One region of the Micromonospora sp. SH-82 genome, then DNA from elsewhere that is predicted to be linked to it. Evidence: riboswitches for the same ligand, from Rfam matches in the RefSeq annotation. Region 1 holds a riboswitch; the other holds the start of a gene.
The links. A riboswitch is a leader RNA that binds a small molecule or an ion and turns the genes downstream of it on or off. The one in region 1 is predicted to bind thiamine pyrophosphate.
Positions count from the first base shown of each region.

Region 2: linked by a shared signal. The riboswitch ahead of thiE (thiamine phosphate synthase) and the one ahead of WHN02_RS26225 (ECF transporter S component) in region 1 are both predicted to bind thiamine pyrophosphate.

Region 1 covers NZ_CP148049.1:5,970,469-5,978,128, forward strand. The annotation lists gene WHN02_RS26195 (Fur family transcriptional regulator) at 1-86, shown strand, start outside; gene WHN02_RS26200 (hypothetical protein) at 203-808, shown strand; gene WHN02_RS26205 (DUF6328 family protein) at 974-1,465, opposite strand; gene WHN02_RS26210 (alpha/beta fold hydrolase) at 1,613-2,437, opposite strand; gene WHN02_RS26215 (TIGR03943 family putative permease subunit) at 2,466-3,230, opposite strand; gene WHN02_RS26220 (permease) at 3,227-4,354, opposite strand; TPP riboswitch at 4,589-4,695, shown strand; gene WHN02_RS26225 (ECF transporter S component) at 4,769-5,359, shown strand; gene WHN02_RS26230 (ABC transporter ATP-binding protein) at 5,440-6,894, shown strand; gene WHN02_RS26235 (energy-coupling factor transporter transmembrane component T family protein) at 6,881-7,660, shown strand, end outside.
Region 2 covers NZ_CP148049.1:337,645-345,304, reverse strand. The annotation lists gene WHN02_RS01490 (ThuA domain-containing protein) at 1-1,772, opposite strand, end outside; TPP riboswitch at 2,100-2,209, shown strand; gene thiE (thiamine phosphate synthase) at 2,204-2,830, shown strand; gene thiO (glycine oxidase ThiO) at 2,914-4,002, shown strand; gene thiS (sulfur carrier protein ThiS) at 3,993-4,193, shown strand; gene WHN02_RS01470 (thiazole synthase) at 4,199-4,981, shown strand; partial or broken gene WHN02_RS01465 (thiamine phosphate synthase) at 5,098-5,688, shown strand; gene thiD (bifunctional hydroxymethylpyrimidine kinase/phosphomethylpyrimidine kinase) at 5,847-6,674, shown strand; gene thiC (phosphomethylpyrimidine synthase ThiC) at 6,692-7,660, shown strand, end outside.

The DNA of each region.
Region 1 (7,660 bases):
CCGGGCGGGTCGCGGCGCAGCACGGTTACACCGACGTCAGCCACACCCTGGAGATCTTCGGGACCTGCCCGACCTGTTCCGGCTGACCACCCCGCCGCCTTCGGGCAACCGGGGCGACCAGGACGACCCGGCTGACCAGGCCGGTCTGCCCCGCAAAACGGGGACATCGACGGGCGGGCGGGTGCGTGGCACGCTGACCGGCGTGAAAATCTACGCCGACCGTTCCCCCGTCGCCGTCCGTCAACTCCTCACCGATCTCCTCGTCGTCGCCTGGGTGTACGTGTCGATCCGGGGCGCGCTCTGGCTGCACGACCTGGTCGAGAGACTCGCCGTACCCGGGCAGAAGCTGGAGGGGGCCGGGGGCGGGCTGGCCGACAACCTGGCCGACGCCGGCGGGAAGGTCGGCCGGGTGCCGCTCGTCGGCGACGAGCTGACCGCCCCCTTCGAGCGGGCCGCCGGGGCCGCCCGGGCGATGGCCGAGGCCGGCCGCGACCAGCAGGAACTCGTCGACCAGCTGGCACTGGCCCTGGCGGTGGCGGTGCTGGTCTTCCCGATCGGTCTGGTGGTGTTCGGCTGGCTGCCGCTGCGGTTGCGCTGGATGCGCAGGGCCGCCTCGGCGGCGGCGCTGGCCGCCGTCCCGGCGGGACGGGACCTGTTGGCCCTGCGGGCGTTGACCAACCAGCCGGTACGGCGGTTGACCCGGGTCTCCCCCGACGTGGCGCAGGCGTGGCGACGCGGTGACGACGCCACGGTGAACGCGTTGGCCGAGTTGGAGCTGCGCCGGTTGGGCGTCCGCAGCCGTCGCTGAGGCGCGGGCGGGTCCGCAGACGGGCGCTGCCCCCGGGAGACCTCCCGGGGGCAGCGGACCGAAGCCGTGGCGGTCGGGCCGGGTCCGGGCTCGGCGACGACGGGCGTCGGACCTCAGGGGTTCGGAGTGTCGTCGAGGTCGGTCTCGCCCCCGTTGCGTCGGACCTCAGGGGTTCGGAGTGTCGTCGTCGTCGTCCAGATCGGCCTCGCCCCAGTTGCGCCTGCTGAACGGTAGCGCCACCCAGAACGTCAGGAACCAGACGCCGGTGAGGCCGCTGAGCACCAGGGCCACCCACCAGGGCAGGACGAAGTCGGTCACCAGCATGACCGCGCTGACCATGGCGATCAGCATGAAGAAGAGGCCACCGCTGGCCATCCGGTGGGCGAACCGCACCAGCTCCGGCTTGCGACCCTGGCGGAACAGCGCCCGGTGGAACGCCACCGGCGAGATGATCATCGCGGTGGCCGCCGCCGCTGCCAGCAACGCCACGATGTAGACGTCGCGCTGGAAGGCGGTGGTCCCGTCCCAACCGGCGCTGAACGGCAGGGTGAGCAGGAAGGCGAAGAGGATCTGCACGCCGGTCTGCGCGACGCGCAACTCCTGGAGCAGGTCGGCGAAGTTACGCTGCCAGCGCTGCTTCTCGGTTTCCTTGGACACGCGCTACCTCCGGGAAGACGTACCGCCCACGGGGGCCACCCCCGTCGAGCGACAACGCCTTTGCCCCGACCACCACAGCGCGAAACCCACTCACATCTGTCACTGTCGCCACCCTCGGGTGCCCCACCCCGTCCACCTGGGAAATCGTCACGCGCCGATCCGGTGGAGGATCGCCTCGGCCAACGCCCCGGGCCTCTCGTCGGGGATCCAGTGGCTCACCCCGGGCAACTCGACGAAGCGGTACTCCCCCGTCACCTGACCGGCGCACGCCTCGGCGGCGGTCCGTCCCACCGCCGGGTCCTCGTCGCTCCAGACGTACGTGGTCGGCACCCGGGACGGCCCGACCTCGGCGAGATCGGCCGGAGACATGGCCCGATACCAGTTCAGGGCGGCGGTCAACGCTCCCGGCCGACGCATCGGCTCCAGATAGCGGGCCACCCGATCGGCGTCGCCGACCCCGGACAGCAGCGACCGCAGGGCGGTGGCGTCGTCGGCGAGCAGGACATCCTCCGCCGTACCGGTCTGCCGGAACAGTCCGATGTACGCCGACCGGTCCTTCTGCTCGGGGTCCGCACGCATGGCGTACGCCATGGCTGTCGGGTGCGGCACCGAGACGGCGGTGAGGGTCCGCACCCGGTCGGCGTGCCCGGCGGCCAGACGCCAGGCGACCAGGGCACCCCAGTCGTGACCGACGACGTGGGCGGTCGGCGCGTCGAGGGCGTCGAGGAGGGCGACCGCGTCGGCGACGCACTCGCCGATCCGGTAGTCGGCCACCTCGGTCGGCCGGGCCTGCGGCGAGTACCCCCGCTGGTCCGGCGCGTACGTGCGCAGCCCGGCCGCGTGCAGGGCCGGGACGACCTCGTCGAACTCCCCACCGTGCTGGGGGAAGCCGTGCAGCAGGAGCACCGGTACGCCGTCGGTGGGCCCGCCGGTACGGACTTCGAAGGTGAGATCTCGCGCTTCGACCAGCATGATCGCAAAATACCCCACCAGAACGGCCCTACTCGTACGGCTGCTTCGGGGCCGGCACCTCCCGCCAGGTCTCCACGTCGACGAACGGGATCTCCGCGTCGTTGACCGGGTCCCGCCCGATCCGGTCGGTGTACCTGCCGACCACCTCCACCCAGGTGTCGTCGGGGAGCCCGGCGGGTACCTGACCGGTCAGTCCCAGCTTCACCGGACGTCCGTCGGCGGCGCAGCAGGAGAGCACCATCCGGGCCAGGATCGGCTGCCCGTCGGGGCCGGTGACCACGAAGCCGGTCAACTGGACCCGCCGGTCGCCGATGGACTCCCCCGCCTCGAACAGCGCCCGGGAGGCGTAGTCGAGGACGGTGATCCGCACCGGGTCGCCGGGCGGGAGGGTCGGGTAGTCGGAGAGCCCGTCGGCGGAGATCGTGGTGCCCGCCCGGCTGACCGAGTACGACCCCAGGGGCGGCGGAGCGACGAGGAGCAGGCCGAGCACCGGCAACAGGAGCAGCCAGCCGACCCGGGGCTCGTGGTGGGTGTGGCCGTGGCCGGCGGGGGCCGGTTCGTCGGCGGAGACCACTGTGGCGCTGCGGGCCGGGGTGGACACCCGTCGGGGCAGGAGGGGGCGCAGTTCGTACCAGAGGGTCATCACGGCGGCGGCGACCAGCGCGAGCCCGGCGGCGACGAGGAACGGTTGCAGCCCCGCCTTCACATAGCGCAGGTGCAGGTCGGTGACCCCGGCCCGGACCACCGCCCCGCCGAACAGGAGCAGGATGACCGCCTGGGCCTGCCGGTTCACAGCAGCACCGCCCCGGTGGCCACGGCCACCGTCACCGCCACCACGAAGGTCGCCGGGGCGAAACGGTAGGCGAACCGGCGGCCGAAGACCCCGGACTGCATCGCGACGAGCTTGAGGTCGACCATCGGACCCACCACCAGGAACACCAGCCGGGACGTGAGGGAGAACTGGGACAGCGACGCCGCCACGAAGGCGTCCGCCTCCGAGCAGAGGGAGAGCAGGACGGCGAGCAGGGCCAGGGCGATCACCGACAGGACCGGGTCGTCGGCGAGGGTCTGCAACCACCGCTCCGGGACCAGGACGTTGATGCTGGCCGCCGCCATCGCCCCGAGCACCAGGAAGCCACCGGCGTGCATGACGTCGTGTCGGACGGCCGACCAGAAGGCCGCGCCCCGGGAGAGTCCGTCCAGGTCGGGCCGGTGCGGCAGCTTGATCCAGTCGGCCCGCCCCAGCCGCAGCCAGAGCCACCCCATGATCACGGCGACGACCAGGCTGGCCAGTCCCCGGGCGACGACCATCTCGGGGTTCCCCGGGAAGGCGACCGCCGTGGCGGTCAGCACGATCGGGTTGATCGCCGGGGCGGCCAGCAGGAAGGCAAGGGCGGCGGCCGGGGTGACCCCACGACGGATCAGCGAACCGGCGACCGGCACCGACCCGCACTCGCACCCCGGGAGGACGAATCCGGCAGCACTCGCCACCGGTACGGCGAGACCGGGTCGCCGGGGCAGTGCCCGCGCCCAGAACGAGCGGGGCACGAAGACCGCGATCACCGCCGAGAGCACCACCCCGAAGACCAGGAACGGCGCCGCCTGGACCATGATCGAGACGAAGACGGTGGTCCAGGTCTGGAGCCGGGGGTCCGACAGCACCCCGGCGATCGGGTCCCGGAAGAAGACCAGGAGGATCAGCAGGGCCGCGAGCACCTCGACGGAGCCGATCCGGTCACCGAGGAGGCGTCGCCCCCCGTCACCGCCCGGGGAGCCACCCGGCGGCGTCCCCGACGGATCCGGTCGACCTGCGGGCGGATCCGCCCCCTCGGCCGTGGTGGTCGCCCGCTCACCGTCGGCCGGGCGCTCGACAGTGGTGGCCGGTCGGTCGGCAGTGGTCGGGTCGCCGTCGTTCATCAGCAGTCCCTCCACCCACGACGCGCGCCCTCGTCGACGCCCCGGTCTCCACCGGACCGCCTCGGGCGACGGCGACGGCGGGCCGAGCGTACTTCTCCGCAACGGGTCGCGTCGATACGGCCACGCCGGGGGTGTGGACGACGTCGGCAACCCGCATGGTGAACGCCGTCACGAGCAGCGAAAAGATCACTTTGCCGGGCCAAACTCCGCAGTGTTAGCGTCACGAGACAACTTCAACTCCGACAGGGGAGCGCACAGCGCTGAGAGTGCGGGTCACCACCCGCAGACCCTCGAACCTGATCTGGGTAATTCCAGCGCAGGGAGCTCGGTCGACCTTCAGCCGCGTCGCCGTCCGGTGACCCGGACGCGGCGTGCGTCTTCTCCTGGTTCGTGTCCGGAACTGGGAGCATCCACGTGAGCCACACCGACAACAACCGCTGGCGGACGATCGACATCGTGGTCGCCGCCGTGATCGCCGTCTCCTTCGGGGTGATCTTCTGGGCCTGGGGCCTGCTCTGGCGGGCCGTCGACCCGGCCTTCGCCGCCGCCCCGGCGAGCCAGGCCATCATGTACGGCGTCTGGCTGGTGCCCGCCGTCCTCGGTGGGCTGGTCATCCGCAAGCCCGGAGCCGCCCTGTTCTGCGAGGCGGTCGCCGCGACGGTCTCCGCGCTGCTCGGTTCCGAGTGGGGCGGGATCACCATCGTGCAGGGGCTGATCCAGGGACTCGGTGCCGAGTTGGCGTTCGCCGCGTTCCGGTACCGCTCCTTCCGGCTGCCGGTGGCGGTGCTGGCCGGGGCGCTGACCGGGCTCAGTGCGGCCCTGTTCGACTTCTTCACCTGGAACGTCGAGTACGCGCTGGTCAGCTACCGTCTGCCGTACGCCGCCCTGACCGTTGTCAGCGCCGCCCTGATCGCCGGGGTCGGCGGGCACTACCTGACCCGGGCCCTCGCCGGGACCGGTGTGCTCGACCGGTTCCCGGCCGGCCGCGACCGTACCCTGGTCTGACCCCACCGCCGGCCGGTCAGCCCCACCGTCGACGGGCCGACCGGTCGGCCCGATGTCGACGAGCGGGAGGAAGCCGGCGCGTGAGCATGGTGCAGGTACGCGGCTTCGGGTGGCGGCACGCGGGGCGCAGGCGGTGGGCGGTACGCGGGGTGGACCTGCGGGTGGAGCGCGGCGAGCGGGTCCTGCTGCTGGGTCCGTCCGGGGCGGGCAAGTCCACCCTCCTGGCGGCGTTGGCCGGGCTGCTGCCGGACGACTCCGGTGAGCAGGAGGGCACCGTCGAGATCGACGGGATCGACCCCCGCAAGGACCGGGAGCGGGTCGGCATCGTCTTCCAGGATCCGCAGACCCAACTGGTGATGGCCCGCAGCGGCGACGACGTCGCGTTCGGGCTGGAGAACCGGGGGGTGCCGGCCGACCGGATCTGGCCCCGGGTCGACGCCGCGCTGCGTCGGGTCGGCTTCCCGTACCACCGGGACCGGCCCACCGCGGCGCTCTCCGGCGGCGAGCAGCAACGCCTGGCCCTGGCCGGGGCGCTCGCCCTGCGCCCCGAACTCCTGCTCCTCGACGAACCGACGGCGAACCTCGACCCGACCGGGGCGGAACTGGTCCGCGACGCGGTCCACACCGCGCTGGACGAGGAGACCACCCTCGTCCTGGTGGAGCACCGGGTCGCGGAGGCACTGCGCCTCGTCGACCGGGTGGTGGTCCTCGAAGCGGGGGGTGGGGTCCGGGCCGACGGGACGCCGGAGGCGGTCTTCGCCGCGCACGGCGACGCCCTCGCCGCCGAGGGGGTGTGGGTGCCGGGCCGTCCGGTCCCGCCGCGTCGGGCGCGCACCCCGGCGGGTGCCGCGTTGCTCACCGCCGACGGGCTCGGCCTGCCACCCCGGCTGGCCGCCACCGACCTGACGGTACGAGCCGGTGAGGCGCTCGCCGTACGCGGCCCGAACGGGGCCGGCAAGTCCACCCTGGCGCTCCTGCTCGGCGGACTGCTGCGCCCCGGCACCGGCCGGGTGACAGCCGCCGTCGACCTGGCCGGGCGGGACGCCCGGACACCGCCGCACCGGTGGCGTGCCCCGGCCCTGGCCGGGCGGATCGGGTCGGTGTTCCAGGACCCGGAGCACCAGTTCGTCACCAGCACCGTCCGGGACGAGCTGGCCCTGGGTCCCCGCCGTACCGGCCGGACACCGGAGCAGGTCCGGGTCCGGGTGGACGCCCTGCTGGACCGGCTGCGGCTGACCCGGCTGGCCGACGCCAACCCGTACACCCTCTCCGGTGGGGAGGCGCGGCGGTTGAGCGTGGCGACAGCGCTGGCCACCGCCCCCCGCCTGCTGATCTGCGACGAGCCCACCTTCGGTCAGGACCGGCGGACCTGGCTGGAGCTGGTGGACCTCCTCGCCGAGCTGCGCGACGCCGGACACGGGATCGTCACTGTCACCCACGACCCGGACTTCGTCGCCGCCCTCGCCGACCGCACCGTCACCCTGCGGCGCGCCGACGACGTCGCGGACGCCGGAGGTGTCGATGCTCCAGGTTGAGCCGGTGGCCGCACCGGGGGCGCCGCTGGCCCGACGCAACCCGGTGGCGAAGCTGGCGGCGGCGCTCGTCTTCTCGATCGTGCTGATCGCCACCCTCGACCCGGTCGCCCCCGCCGTCGCCATCGCCGTCGAGCTGGCGGTGCTGCCGCTGTTCGGGGTCCGGTACCGGGTGCTGGCCCGACGGGCGTGGCCGCTGCTGATCGGCGCGGTGGGCGTCCTCGTCACGTTGGTGCTCTTCGCCGCCGACCGGTCCGGGCCACCGCTTGTCGAGCTGGGTCCGGTCCTGGTCACCTCGGGGGTGCTGGTCACCGCCCTCGGACTGGTGTTGCGGATGTTCGCGGTGGCGCTGCCCGGGGTGATCGTCTTCGCCACCACCGACCCGACCGACCTGGCCGACGCGCTGGTCCAGAACGCGAAGGCCCCCGCCCGGTTCGCCATCGGGGCCCTGGCGGCGTTTCGGCTGGTGCCGCTGCTGACGCAGGAGTGGCAGATGATCAGCATGGCCCGCCGGGCCCGTGGGGTCGACGCGGGACGTAACCCGGTGGCCAAGGTCCGGTTGTTCGCCTCGACCGCGTTCACCCTGCTCGTCGGCGCGATCCGGCGGGGCACCCGACTGGCGGTGGCGATGGACGCCCGGGGCTTCGACGCCGACACCCCGCGTACCGTCGCCCGGCGGCAACGGTTCACCACCGCCGACACCCTCCTGGTCCTCGGGGCTGCGGCGCTGGCCGGTGGGGCGATCACGGTCAGCGTCGCCCTGGGCACC
Region 2 (7,660 bases), 610 kb from region 1:
CCGGTGTTGTTGGGGGAGTCGTTCACCGGGGCGGCGCAGTCGAACTTCGCCCCGCTCGGGCCGGAGGGGAACTGGTAGTCGTTGTACGCCTGGTTGGCCCCGTGGCAGTACGGCCAGCCGTAGTTGCCGGGCCGGTCGACGATGTTCCACTCGACCAGACCCTCGGGTCCCCGGTCGGGGTTGGCCGCACCGGCGTCCGGCCCGTAGTCGGCGACGTAGAGCACGTCGGTACGGAGGTCGACACCGATCCGGAACGGGTTGCGGAAGCCCATCGCGTAGATCTCGGGGCGGGTCCTCTCGGTGCCGGCCGGGAAGAGGTTGCCCTCCGGAACCGTGTACGTCCCGTCGTCCTCCGGGTGGATCCGGAGGACCTTCCCGCGCAGGTCGTTGGTGTTCCCGGAGGACCGCTGGGCGTCGTAGTCCTGGCGTCCCGGTCGCTCGTCGATCGGGGTGAACGCGCTGGACTCGAAGGGGTTGGTGTTGTCCCCGGTGGCCAGGTAGAGGTTGCCGGCCGAGTCGAACGTCATCGTCCCGCCCGCGTGGCAGCAGGTGTTGCGCTGGGTGGTGACCTCCAGGACGACCTTCTCGCTGGCGGTGTCGATGGTGTCGCCGGTGACGGTGAACCGGGACAGCAGGTTGCGGGGGCCGCCCCCGTTGGGCGCGTAGTAGAGGTACACCCAGTTGTTCGTGGCGAAGTCCGGGTCGAGGCGGATGCCGATCAGGCCGTCCTCGTTTCCGGTGAAGACGTCCAGGTCGGCGGCGGTGACCGTGGTGCCGGTGTCCGGCTTGACGATCTGGACCCGGCCGTCACGCTCGATGTAGAAGACCCGGCCGTCGGCGGCGACGTCCAACTCCATCGGGTTGCTGGTGTCGTCGTCGAGCGTCACCTTCTCGAAGCTGTCGGTCTTCGAGGCGGCACAGTCGGAGTCGACCACTCCGGCGGCGGTCTGGATGCCGCCCAGCAGGTGTTGCAGGAACTCCGGTTCGGCGAAGGACTCGTCGGTGTGGCCGCCGCCGGTGTACCAGGCCCGGCCGCCGTCGTACTCCTGGCACCAGGCGATCGGGTGGTCGTGTCCCATCGCGCCGCTGCCGGGGGAGTAGGTGCTCTCGTCCAGGCTGGACAGGACGTGGACCTGGGAGCGCGGGTTGGACCGGAAGTTGTACCACTCGTCGTACCGGGTCCAGCGCTCCGGCAGGTGTGCCGTCGACTCGTGCGCGTGGTCCTCGACCTTGATCGTCGCGGTCTGGTTGGCCGGGTGGCTGGCGAAGTACGCGCCGACCAGCTTGCCGTACCACTCCCAGCTGTACTCGGTGTCCGAGGCGGCGTGCACACCGGCGTAGCCGCCACCGGCCTGGATGTAGCGCTCGAACGCCGCCTGCTGACCGGCGTCGAGGACGTCCCCGGTGGTGGAGAGCCAGACGACCGCCTGGTAGCGGGCCAGGTTGGCGTCGGTGAACGCGCCGCCGTCCTCGGTGGTGTCGACTGTGAACCCGTGTTCGGCGCCGAGTCGTTGGATGGCGGCGATGCCGGCCGGAATGGAACCGTGCCGGAACCCGGCGGTCTTGGAGAAGACCAGCACGGAGTACGGCTCGACCTCGTCCGCCGCCGGGGCGGGTGGCGCCGGTGCCGGGGCGGCCTGCGCGGCTGCGGGTGCGACGGTCGGGGCGGCCTGGGCGGGCACACCCATGAGCATGGTGGTGGTGAGGGTGAGCGCGAGCAGGGCCGCGGGGAGGGGACCCCGTGGCGATCTGATGCGGCGGAATCGGGACACCAAGGTCTCCTCTGTCCGTGCGGGACGACGGGTGTCGGAGCGGCCCGCCGAAGACCGCTCCGATCCGACCCGACAGCACTGACGACCAGGAGGCGCCGACGCCCGGACGGTCATTCTGACGAATCGATAAACAAATTAATTCGGATGTATCTATGTCCGACAAGATGCAGTCCGGTCACGGTTGTGTAACGCCATTCCGCAATAGCCCCGACTCCCGCCAAACCCGACCGGAACGCGCCCGGTCACCCGACCGGCCCCGGGTGAGCTGCGGCACGGCCCGGTCGACACCCCCTTGGCGGATCCGCCGATCCGTCGTACGGTGGCACCCAACCAACCCACGGGAGCCCGGTACACCGGGCTGAGAGGGGGGCTAGGAGCCCCCGACCGTCGAACCTGATCCGGGTAATGCCGGCGCAGGGAGGAGCGTTGCCGTGCCGTCCCTGGGACGATTGCATCTGGTCACCGACACCCGCCCCGGGCGGGATCCGCTCGCCGTGGTCCGTGCCGCGCTGGCCGTCGCCGACAGCGAACTCGTCGTCCAGGTCCGGGTCGCCGACGAGGCCACCGACCGCGAGGCGTACGACCTGGCCGCCCGGGTCCTCGGGCTCTGCACCCCGTACCGGGCCACCTGCCTGGTCAACGATCGACTGCACGTCGCCCTGGCGGTCGGTGCGGCCGGTGGGCACGTCGGCGCCGACGACCTGCCCGTCCCCGCCGCCCGCCGGGTCCTCGGCCCGGACGGGGTGCTCGGCGCCACCGCCCGGGAACCCGTCGCCGCCCGGGCCGCCGTCGCCGCCGGGGCCGACTACCTGGGCGTCGGCCCGTGCCACCGAACCACCACCAAGGACGGTCTGCCCGACCCGATCGGCCCCGCCGGGGTACGCGCCGTCGCCGACGCCGTCGACGTACCGGTCATCGCGATCGGCGGGGTGACGGTGGCGACAGTCCCGGCGCTGCGCGCCGCCGGAGCGTACGGGGTGGCGGTGGTGGGGGCGCTCTCCGACGCCGCCGACCCGGGCCGGACCACCGCCGAGTTCCTGCGGGAACTGACGTGTTAGGAACGGCCTCCGCCCCGTCGACGGGCGAGGTCGACGGTCCCGTCGGTGCATCCGAGGTCGACGGATCCGTCGGTGCACCCGAGGTGGCGGTGATCGGGGCGGGGGTGATCGGGCTGGCGGTGGCCTGGCGCTGCGCCCGACGCGGGCTCCGGGTCACAGTGCACGATCCCACCCCCGGCAGCGGAGCCTCGCACGTCGCGGCCGGGATGCTCTCCCCGGTCGTCGAGGCGCACTTCGGCGAGGGCGAGTTGACCGGGCTGCTGGCCGACTCGGCGGCCCGGTGGCCGGCCTTCGCCGCCGAGCTGACCGAGGCCGCCGACACCGACTTCGGATACCGCACCGAGGGCACCCTCGTGGTCGGACTGACCGGCGACGACCTGGCCGAGGCGCGACGACTCTGGACGTACCAGGCGGGGCTGGGGCTGCCGATCACCCCGCTGCGCCCCTCGCAGCTGCGCGAACGCGAACCGGCGCTGGCCCTGCGGCTGCGCGGTGGTGCGCTGGCCGCCACCGACCACCAGGTCGACCCGCGCCTGTTGGTCGCCGCGCTGCGGACCGCCGCCCGCCGGGCCGGCGCCCGACTCGTCGGAACCCGGGTCGCCGACCTGGCCGAGGTGACCGCCCGGACCACTGTGGTCGCCGCCGGGTGCGGGGCCGCCGCACTGACCGGGCTCCCGATCCGGCCGGTCAAGGGGCAGATCCTCCGACTCCGGGCCCCCGACGGCGGCCCGCCGGGGCTGCGCCACGTCATCAGGGGACACGCCGACGGGGAACCGGTCTACCTGGTCCCCCGCGCCGACGGAGAGGTGGTCGTCGGGGCGACCGTCGAGGAACGGTCCGACACCACCGTCACCGCCGGCGCCGTCCTGCGACTCCTGCGCGCCGCCGTCGACCTGGTGCCCGAGCTGGCCGAGTACGACCTGGTGGAGACGGTCGCCGGGCTGCGCCCCGGTACGCCCGACAACGCCCCGGTCCTGGGGACGCTCCCCGGTCGGCCGGACGTCCTGGTCGCCACCGGACACCACAGGCACGGGATCGCCCTCACCCCGGTCACCGCAGACCTGATCGCCGACCTGGTGACCACCGGCGTGCCCGACCCCCGGCTCGCCCCCTTCGCCGCCGACCGGTTCGACACCGGCGGCCAGTCGATCGAGGAGGACAGGTGGAAGTGACTGTGAACGGGGTGGCCCGGACGGTGACCGAGGGGCTGAGCGTGGCCGACCTGGTCCGCGTGGTCACCGCGGAGCAGCGGGGACTGGCCGTGGCGGTCAACGGCGAGGTGGTGCCGCGTACGGGGTGGCCGGACGAGGTCCTGCACCCGGGGGACCGGGTCGAGGTCCTCAGCGCGGCACAGGGCGGGTGAACGCGGTGACCACCACCGACGGGCTCGTCCTCGGCGGGCGGACCTTCGACTCCCGGCTCATCCTCGGCACCGGTGGGGCGGCCAACCTGCACGTCCTGGAGCAGGCGATCCGCGCCTCCGGCACCGGACTGGTCACGCTGGCACTGCGTCGGGTGGACACCGCCCCCGGCACCTCCGGTGGGCTGCTCGACCTGCTCGACCGGTGCGGCGTACGCCTGCTGCCCAACACGGCCGGCTGCTACACCGCCGCCGAGGCGGTCAAGGTGGCCCACCTGGCCCGGGACGCCTTCGACACCGACTGGATCAAGCTGGAGGTGATCGGCGACGAGCGTACGCTGCTGCCCGACGGGGTGGAGCTGCTGCGCGCCGCCGAGGAACTGGTCGCCGAGGGCTTCACCGTCCTGCCGTACACCAGTGACGATCCGATTCTCGCCCGTCGGCTCGCCGACGTCGGCTGCGCTGCGGTGATGCCTGCCGGTTCGCCGATCGGGTCGGGGCTGGGCGTGGGCAACCCGCACCACATCCGGCTGATCCGGCAGAGCGTCGACGTACCGGTGATCCTGGACGCCGGGATCGGCACCGCCTCCGACGCGGCCCTGGCGATGGAACTCGGCTGCGACGCGGTGTTGCTGGCCAGCGCCGTCACCCGGGCGGTGGATCCAGTGGCGATGGCCACCGCGATGCGGTACGCGACCGAGGCCGGTCGGCTGGCCCACGTCGCCGGTCGGATCCCCCGCCGGTTCCACGCCCTCGCCTCCACCCCGGACGAGGGGCGACCCGACCTGTGACGGCCGACCCCGCGTCTCGTGCCACACCACCATCCGGGCGGGAGCGGCCGACCGGAGAATCCGGCAGGAGGCGGCCCCCGGCCGGGCCGGAACCCTCCCCGACGCCCTCCGGGGTGGTGGTGCTCACCGGTCGGGCCGACGCCCCGAGAGGGGTGGAACGGGTGGTCGCCGGGGCGGTGGCCGGGGGAGTGCGGTGGGTGGTCCTGCGGGAGCGGGACCTTCCCCGGGCCGAACGCGCCGCCCTCGCCGTCGAGCTGCGCGCGATCCTCGCCGAGGTGGACGGCACGCTGATCGTGGCCGGGCCGGACCCGCTCGACGGGGACGCCGTGCACCTGTCGGCCCGGGGGCCGTACCCGCCGCCGACCGTCGGCCTGGTCGGGCGCTCCTGCCACGACGCCGCCGAGCTGGCCCGACTGACCACTGAGGACTACGTCACCCTCTCCCCGGTCTGGCCCACCGAGACCAAACCCGGCCACGGTCCACCCCTGCACCCCGACGGGCTGGCCCGGTTGATCGGACGCAGTCCCGTTCCGGTCCTGGCCCTCGGCGGGGTGACCACCCCAGCCCGGGTGTCCGCAGCCGTCGCGGCGGGTGCCGCCGGTGTCGCAGTCCTCGGCGCGATCATGCGGGCCGGGGACCCGGCCGAGACGGCCGTCACCCTCACCGCAGCCTTCACCGCAGCCTTCACCGCCGCCGCCGCAGGCGTCCCCACCGCTGCCGCCTTGACCGCTGCCGCCGTGACCGACGCCGCCGTGACCGACGCCGCCTCCGCCGAGGCCGCCTTGACCGACGTCGCTGCAGGCGTCGGCTCGGCCGTCGGCGATCAGCCGAACCAGCTCACCAGCACGCCCAGGAGGGGAACGCCGTGACGCCCAGGACCGTACTCACCATCGCCGGCTCGGACTCCGGTGGCGGCGCCGGAATCCAAGCCGACCTCAAGACCTTCGCCGCCCTCGGCGCGTACGGCACGAGTGTCCTCACCGCGGTCACCGCCCAGAACACCAGGGGCGTCGACGGGGTCCTCCCGTTGCCCCCGCAGACAGTCACCGAGCAGCTCGACAGCGTCCTGACCGACTTCACCGTCCGGGCGGTGAAGACCGGCGTCCTGGGCACCCCGGCCGTCGCCGACGCCATCGCCGACGCGGCCCGCTCGGGGCGGCTGCCGCATCTGGTGGTGGACCCGGTGCTGGTGGCCACCAGCGGGCACACCCTCGGGGTGACGGCGGCGGTCGAGCGGCTCCTACCGTACGCGCAGGTGGCGACACCGAACTGTGCGGAGGCCGCAGCCCTCACCGGTGGCCCGGTGACCACTGTGGAGGAGATGGTCGCCGCCGCCGAGGCGCTGGCCGCCGGCGGACCGGCGCACGTGGTGGTGACCGGCGGTGACGTGGACGCCGACGGGGAGTCCGTCGACGTCCTGGTCGGGGCCGGGGGCACCACGCTGCTGCGGGGTCCGAGGGTGGACACCGTCAACAACCACGGGACCGGCTGCTCGTTCTCGGCGGCGGTGGCCGTCCGGTTGGCCGCCGGGGACCCGGTGGCGGTGGCGGTGGCGACCGCCAAGGAGTACGTCGCCCGTGCGCTGACCGGCGGGCGGGACTGGAAGCTGGGCGCGGGAGCCGGTCCGTTGGACCACTTCGGCTGGGCCTGCGCCCCGGGTCAGGGGACCGCAGGGGCGTCCCGCCCCGCGTGAAGCACAGGGAGGCTGTCATGCACACACGCCGCAAGGTCTACGTCGAGGGATCCCGGCCGGACGTCCGGGTGCCCTTCGCCGAGGTGGAGTTGACCGGCGACAACCCGCCCGTGCGGTTGTACGACACGTCGGGGCCGGGCTCCGACCCGGAGGTGGGGCTGCCGCCGCTGCGCGGACCGTGGATCGCCGAACGGGGGGACGTGGCCCCGGTCCGGGGCGGGGGCACCCCGCTGGTGGGCGTGGACGGTCGGCGACCGACCCAGCTCGCGTACGCCCGCGCCGGGGTGGTGACCCCGGAGATGGAGTTCGTGGCGATCCGGGAGCAGGTGACGCCGGAACTGGTGCGCGACGAGATCGCCGCCGGTCGGGCGGTGCTCCCGCTCAACGTCAACCACCCCGAGTGCGAACCGGCGATCATCGGCAAGGCGTTCCTGGTGAAGGTGAACGCCAACATCGGCACCTCGGCTGTCACCTCCTCGGTGGCCGAGGAGGTGGAGAAGATGACGTGGGCGACCCGTTGGGGTGCGGACACGGTGATGGACCTCTCCACCGGAAAGCGGATCCACCAGACCCGCGAGGCGATCGTGCGCAACTCGCCGGTGCCGATCGGGACGGTCCCCATCTACCAGGCGTTGGAGAAGGTCGACGGCGACCCGGTGAAGCTCACCTGGGAGGTGTTCCGGGAGACCGTGATCGAGCAGGCCGAGCAGGGCGTGGACTACATGACGGTGCACGCCGGGGTGCTGCTGCCGTACGTGCCGATGGCGGTGGACCGGGTCACCGGGATCGTCTCCCGGGGCGGGTCGATCATGGCCGCCTGGTGCCTGGCACACCACACGGAGAACTTCCTCTACACCAACTTCCGGGAACTCTGCGAGATCCTGGCCCGCTACGACGTGACCTTCTCCCTCGGGGACGGGCTGCGCCCGGGTTCCATCGCGGACGCCAACGACGAGGCGCAGTTCGCCGAACTCCGTACCCTCGGC